Linked DNA regions of Cupriavidus necator. The protein of the gene in region 2 interacts with the protein of the main gene of each other region in a pairwise test. Links are inferred from orthologs where the notes say so. Each region holds a gene or a part of one and is shown on either strand. Other genes may lie near its edges.

Evidence for each region. The genes of interacting proteins can lie anywhere in the genome.
Region 1: the proteins of rho (region 2) and nusG interact in binary tests that used the Escherichia coli proteins (3 or more experiments, as listed by UniProt). The link is inferred for Cupriavidus necator from one-to-one orthologs.

The regions. Positions count from the first base shown.
Region 1 is NZ_CP066018.1:1,787,318-1,790,555, reverse strand. Bases 349-3,238 are described here. They hold nusG (transcription termination/antitermination protein NusG), read right to left. Parts: upstream 2,140-3,238; coding sequence 1,558-2,139; downstream 349-1,557. Other genes in these bases: tuf (elongation factor Tu), read right to left, coding at 2,750-3,238; secE (preprotein translocase subunit SecE), read right to left, coding at 2,150-2,530; rplK (50S ribosomal protein L11), read right to left, coding at 967-1,398; rplA (50S ribosomal protein L1), read right to left, coding at 349-966. Outside these bases: more of rplA, read right to left, coding at 271-348. UniProt on the Escherichia coli protein: Part of the processive rRNA transcription and antitermination complex (rrnTAC). The complex forms an RNA-chaperone ring around the RNA exit tunnel of RNA polymerase (RNAP).
Region 2 is NZ_CP066018.1:2,955,662-2,959,283, forward strand. Bases 328-3,253 are described here. They hold rho (transcription termination factor Rho), read right to left. Parts: upstream 2,459-3,253; coding sequence 1,196-2,458; downstream 328-1,195. Other genes in these bases: I6H87_RS13850 (M90 family metallopeptidase), read right to left, coding at 328-1,070; trxA (thioredoxin TrxA), read right to left, coding at 2,638-2,964. Outside these bases: I6H87_RS13845 (type B 50S ribosomal protein L31), read right to left, coding at 1-17; more of I6H87_RS13850, read right to left, coding at 219-327; I6H87_RS13865 (hypothetical protein), read left to right, coding at 3,408-3,622. UniProt on the Escherichia coli protein: Facilitates transcription termination by a mechanism that involves Rho binding to the nascent RNA, activation of Rho's RNA-dependent ATPase activity, and release of the mRNA from the DNA template.

The DNA.
Region 1 (3,238 bases), 1.2 Mb from region 2 along the record:
GTCATGCACGGCACCTGGCCCTGCTTGTACCTCCCGGCCGATTAAGCCCGCATGCCTGACTGCGGTCATGTGGACACCAGCGGTCTTTGATAACCAGCGGCGACTGCCTGAACACAACGTGTCCGACTGCCGCCACTGCCCAAAGCCTTGCTCCCTGTCCTTGTGCTGCCGCTTGGCAGAACCAGGTTCGGAGCCGATCCCCGCTTACGCCAGGATCTTCAATTCGCGGCCGACCGGTGTTATCGGGTCCGGTCAGCCCATGCCGTCAGCTCAGGCCGACAGCGAAGCTTGTTCCACGCGCACGCCAACGCCCATGGTGGACGAGACGGCGATCTTGCGCAGGTACACGCCCTTGCTCGTAGCCGGCTTGGACTTCACCAGGGCTTCCAGCAGTGCGGACAGGTTGCTCTTCAGCGCTGCGTCGTCGAACGAGCGGCGGCCGATGGTGGCGTGGATGATACCGGCCTTGTCGACACGGAACTGCACCTGGCCAGCCTTGGCGTTCTTCACAGCCTGGGCCACGTCGGGCGTCACGGTACCGACCTTCGGGTTCGGCATCAGGCCGCGCGGGCCCAGGATCTGGCCCAGCGTACCGACGATACGCATCGTGTCCGGCGAAGCGATCACGACGTCGAAGTTCAGGTTGCCGGCCTTGACTTGCTCGGCCAGGTCTTCCATGCCGACGATGTCAGCACCGGCGGCCTTGGCGGCTTCGGCCTTTTCGCCCTGGGCGAACACAGCCACGCGAACCGACTTGCCGGTACCTGCGGGCAGCACCACCGAACCACGAACCACCTGGTCCGACTTCTTGGCGTCAATGCCCAGCTGCACGGCCACGTCGATCGACTCGTCGAACTTCGCCGAAGCGCAGCCCTTCACCAGGCCCAGGGCCTCGTCGATCGGGTAAAACTTGGTACGCTCGATCTTCGCCTTGTTGGCGGCGACGCGCTTGGAAACCTTAGCCATTTACAGACCCTCCACGGTGATGCCCATCGAACGAGCCGAACCGGCGATGGTACGCACAGCGGCGTCCAGGTCGGCGGCGGTCAGGTCAGCGTTCTTGGCCTTGGCGATTTCTTCAGCCTGGGCGCGGGTGATCTTGCCAACCTTGTCGGTGTGGGGCTTCGGCGAACCCTTGGTGATGCCTGCTGCCTTCTTGATCAGCACGGTCGCCGGGGGCGACTTCATCACGAAGGTGAAGCTCTTGTCGGCGAAGGCGGTAATCACCACCGGCACCGGCAGACCGGGTTCCATACCCTGGGTCTGGGCGTTGAACGCCTTGCAGAACTCCATGATGTTCAGACCACGCTGACCCAGTGCGGGACCAACGGGCGGGGAGGGATTTGCCTTACCAGCCGGAATCTGCAGCTTGATAAAGCCAATGATCTTCTTGGCCATCTCTACTCCAATCCGGATCGCTCTTTCGGGATGCGATCCTGTTGAGTCGTAACGCGCTGTCGCCGCACCTTCGGCACGGCCTCACGCTCCTCTTGGCGCCGCCACCGGGGCGGCGCCGTTGCCCGTTGCCGCCCTTTCAGGCCGCAACCGGCAAATTCCTTAAACCTTCTCGACCTGGCCGAACTCGAGTTCGACCGGCGTGGCACGCCCGAAGATCGTGACCGAGACGCGCAGGCGCGACTTCTCGTAATTCACTTCTTCCACGTTGCCGTTGAAATCGGTGAATGGGCCGTCCTTGACGCGCACCATTTCGCCCACTTCGAACAGCGTCTTGGGACGCGGCTTCTCGACCCCTTCCTGCATCTGGGTCATGATCTTGTCGACTTCGCGCTGCGAAATCGGGCTCGGGCGGTTGCGGGCGCCGCCCACGAAACCGGTGACCTTGCTGGTGTTCTTCACCAGGTGCCAGGTCTCGTCGGTCATTTCCATTTCCACCAGCACGTAGCCGGGGAAGAAACGACGCTCGGTGACCGACTTGTGGCCGCCCTTGATTTCCACGACTTCTTCGGACGGCACCAGGATGCGGCCAAACTTGTCCTGCATCTCGGCGCGTTCGATGCGCTCCTGCAGCGCGCGCTGCACGCTCTTCTCCATGCCGGAATAGGCATGCACGACATACCAGCGCTTCTTCGACGAAGGCGATTCCGGCGCGGTGGTTTCCTGCTGAGCGTTATCCGTCATGTGCTACCTCTTATTTCCAGCCCAGCACGAGCGAGAAGACGACCCACTCGATGAGCTTGTCAGCCGACCACAGGAACAGCGCCATGATGACGACAAAGACGAAGACCAGCCCCGTCATTTGCCCGGCTTCCTTGCGCGTCGGCCAGACGACCTTGCGAACTTCCCGATACGATTCCTTGGCGAACCCGATAAAGTCCTTGCCTGGTGCCGACACCAGCGCAACTACGATACCCAGTGCAATACCACCGAACAGTGCGGCGCCACGTACATAAGACGGTTGCTGTGCCAGTGCATAGAAACCGATGACGCCCGCAACCACCAGCAGCACCGCCACGCCAAGCATCCACTTGCCGCTGCTGGCGTTCACGGTTTCAACATTGGGATTGGCCATGTTTCGCAAACGAGACTAAGCCGCGTCACGATTGCTCTTCGCGACGCGGCTGATTGATTTGGCAGGGGCAGAGGGAATCGAACCCCCAACCTTCGGTTTTGGAGACCGACGCTCTGCCAGTTGAGCTATACCCCTAAAAAAACTGTGGGGCCGGCGCTGGCGCCAACCCCTTCTGGCAACGAACGCGGCCGGTTGGTGCCGCGTTCGCTATCAAACAACTTAGTCGAGGATCTTTGCCACGACGCCGGCGCCGACGGTACGGCCACCTTCGCGGATAGCGAAGCGCAGGCCTTCTTCCATGGCGATCGGGGCGATCAGCTTGACGGTGATCGACACGTTGTCACCCGGCATGACCATTTCCTTGTCCTTCGGCAGCTCGATCGAGCCGGTCACATCGGTGGTACGGAAGTAGAACTGCGGGCGGTAGTTGTTGAAGAACGGGGTGTGACGGCCGCCTTCGTCCTTCGACAGGATGTACACCTCGCCGGTGAAGTGGGTGTGCGGCTTGATCGAACCCGGCTTGCACAGCACCTGGCCGCGCTCGACGTCTTCACGCTTGGTGCCGCGCAGCAGCAGGCCAACGTTGTCGCCGGCTTGACCCTGGTCCAGCAGCTTGCGGAACATTTCCACGCCGGTGCAGGTGGTCTTCACCGTCGGCTTGATACCGACGATTTCGATTTCCTCACCGACCTTCACTACGCCGCGCTC
Region 2 (3,622 bases):
TGAATGCCTTCTTTCATGATGAGTCCTTTCTGGTTGGGTAGCCAGTCCGTTGCAATCCGCTGTTCTCCGCCGAGGGCGAGAGCGTGCATGGCGCGGCGACGAACGAACCACTTGCCGGTAACGGGCAAACCGGGATTATGGCAGAAAAACAAATACTTGGGGAAGAGGCTGCGCCACGAGCGGCACAGAAAGTGTTGTGCATGAATATGGCAAAAGCATCACATGGAGGCCGGGTCCTGGCGATAGAAGGCGGCCAGCGACTGGTATACAACCGGCCAGTGCCGCGCCAGCCCGGTCGGCTCGACAAAAAATGCCTCTGACGTCACGGCAAAGAACTCGCTCGGCGCCTCGGTCCCATATGGGTCGATGATGCGCAGCGCCGGCGGCAGCCGCTCCGGGTGCTCCCAGTCGGCCTCGTCGCGTGCCTCCCAGGACTCGGCAAAGCGGTCGTACTCGGTCAGGAAGGTCTCGGCCCAGGCTTCCGCGTCTATGTCCGGGTGCAGCACGCGCGAGAAGGGCGGCACGCCGTCGGGCTCGCCGTCGAGCATGTCCAGCTTGTGGGCGAACTCGTGGATGACCACGTTGTAGGTATCGGCCGGCAGTTCGTGGTCGCTGTCGATGCCGGCCCCGGGGGTGTGCACGTCGGGCCAGGACAGGATCACCGGCCCGTGCTCCCAGGCCTCGCCGCTGGCTTCCTCGACCACGCCGTGCACTAGGCCGATCTCGTCCTGCACGGTCCGGCGGATGATGAACTCGCCCGGGTAGAGCACGATGCCGTGCCAGCCCCGGTACCAAGGCAGCCCCAGCTTCAGGATCGGCACGCAGGCCTGCACGGCAACGCTGGCCACCATGTCGTCGGCCAGCGGCAGGTCGTGCGCGGTGGAGTATTCCTTGTCGGCGATGAACAGCGTGGCCAGTTCGCGCAGCGCCGCCAGGTCTTCGCTGCCGTAGCGCTGCACGAACGGCAGCGTGGCGACCGTGCGCGCCCACAGCGCATCGGGGATGGCGTAGTGCTCCAGCTTGCGGGCCCGCGAGCGGGTGCGCAGGAATGAGGTCAGTTTGCCGAGCATGGGCGTAGCGCGGTGCGCTGTGAAATGGTCCGGCAACAAAAAAGGTCGGGCAACAAAAAAGGCGTGCCGTGGCACGCCTTCCTGTCCGCCTTGCGGCGATGCTGCGTTGACGCTGCAGCAAGGGCTCAGCCGCCTCTGCGCATCATATCGAAAAACTCGGCGTTGTTCTTCGTGGCCTTCATCTTGTCCATGATGAATTCCATCGCCTGCACTTCATCCATGTCGGAGATGAACTTGCGCAGGATCCAGATCTTCTGCAGGATTTCCGGCTTGATCAGCAACTCTTCGCGGCGCGTGCCCGACTTGTTCAGGTTGATCGACGGGTAGACGCGCTTCTCGGCCAGGCGGCGTTCCAGGTGCACTTCCATATTGCCGGTGCCCTTGAACTCTTCATAGATCACGTCGTCCATGCGGCTGCCGGTTTCGATCAGCGCGGTGGCGATGATGGTCAGCGAACCGCCTTCTTCCAGGTTGCGCGCGGCACCGAAGAAGCGCTTCGGGCGCTGCAGCGCGTTGGCGTCCACACCACCGGTCAGCACTTTGCCCGAGGCCGGCACCACGGTGTTGTAGGCACGCGCCAGACGGGTGATCGAGTCCAGCAGGATCACGACGTCGCGCTTCAGTTCGACCAGGCGCTTGGCCTTCTCGATCACCATTTCGGCAACCTGAACGTGGCGGATGGCCGGTTCGTCGAAGGTCGACGCAACCACTTCGCCGCGCACCGAACGCATCATCTCGGTCACTTCTTCCGGGCGCTCGTCGATCAGCAGCACGAACAGGTCCGCTTCCGGATGGTTGTTGGCAATCGCGTGGGCGATGTGCTGCAGCATCACGGTCTTGCCGGACTTGGGCGACGCCACCAGCAGCGCACGCTGGCCGCGGCCGATCGGCGCGATCATGTCGATGATGCGGCCGGTGATGTTCTCTTCAGCCTTGATATCGCGTTCGAGCGTGAGCGGCCGGTTCGGGTGCAGCGGCGTCAGGTTCTCGAACATGATGCGGTTCTTGACCGCTTCGGGCGGCTGCCCGTTGACCTTGTCCACCTTGACCAGTGCAAAGTAGCGTTCGCCGTCCTTGGGCGTACGCACTTCACCCTCGATCGAATCGCCGGTGTGCAGGTTGAAGCGGCGGATCTGGGACGGACTGATGTAGATGTCATCCGTGCTGGCCAGATACGAGGTTTCGGGCGAGCGCAGGAAGCCGAAGCCGTCGGGCAGCACCTCCAGCGTGCCGTCTCCAAAGATGGTTTCGCCCATCTTGGCGCGCTTCTTCAGGATCGCAAACATCAGTTCCTGTTTGCGCATCCGTTGTGCGTTGTCGATCTCGAGCGTAGCCGCCATTTCGAGAAGCGCAGACACGTGAAGCGATTTGAGTTCTGTCAGGTGCATAGACGAGGGGTACAGATGGGCCCGGACGGGCGAGACCTAAAGGGAAGGGGGGAAATGAGCGAACGCTCGGGGAGTTGTTGGTGGCATCTTAGCACAATCCGACCGGGCCGCCAGGATGTGGCGCACGCACGTCGGATCGTGACAAAACCGGGACCGTGGGTCAGGTCCCGGCGCGCAGCTTACAGGTTGCCGTCGAGGAAGGCGGTCAGTTGCGACTTGGACAGCGCGCCGACCTTCTGGGCCGCGACCGCGCCGTTCTTGAACAGGATCAGCGTCGGGATGCCGCGGATGCCGAACTTGGCCGGCACCTGCTGGTTTTCATCGACATTGATCTTGGCGATCTGCAGCTTGTCGCCATAGTCCTTGGCGACTTCGTCCAGGATCGGCGCGATCATCTTGCAGGGGCCGCACCATTCCGCCCAGAAGTCGAGCAGGACGGGTTTGTCGGACTGGAGGACGTCAGCATCGAAGGAGGCGTCGCTCACATACTTGATTTGTTCGCTCATGGCGGAAAACCTCTGGTTTCGCTCTGTTTATGTTGAAGGCTGGAGACTTCGGAGGGCCGAACCGTTACCTTACACGAGATTGCGCGGACCCGTCGGGCTGCCTCCGCAGCCCGCAAACAGGCTGTGGGGGCCGCTGCCGCGCCCGGTGCTGCCGATATGTTACCAGTTTGCCGATTTTCAAGACCGGCCTGGCAAACACTCGAAAGCGCGCCGGCACGGAAATGATTCTGCTGCAATCGGAGGATTCATTGAAATGCTTATTTTCTATGGCGCCGAGAGATTCGGGTAATCGCTTGCGGCGTGCGGGAGGGTGTGTCATAGAATGCACTTGTGCGCGCCGCGCGGTGCCGATTGAGTGTGGCGTGCGCGTAGAATAGAAAGCGGTCCGCAGGCGGCGCCAGCGGACCAATCTTGCATCCTGCGCCACTGACTAGGTCATCGACATGAACACCGATCCCCGCAAGCCTTCGCAGCCCGAGCCCGGCCAGGCGCCGGACGTGGACCACCTGAGCGATGCGCTGGACCATATCAGCAGCGCCGTGGAGACCAACAGCATCGCCAGCGGTGCCGCACGCGGCCTGGTCTACAGCATCATCGAGACCCTCGGTACCCTGGTGGGCGACCCGGACCTGCCCGAGCATGCGCGCTCCGGCTATGA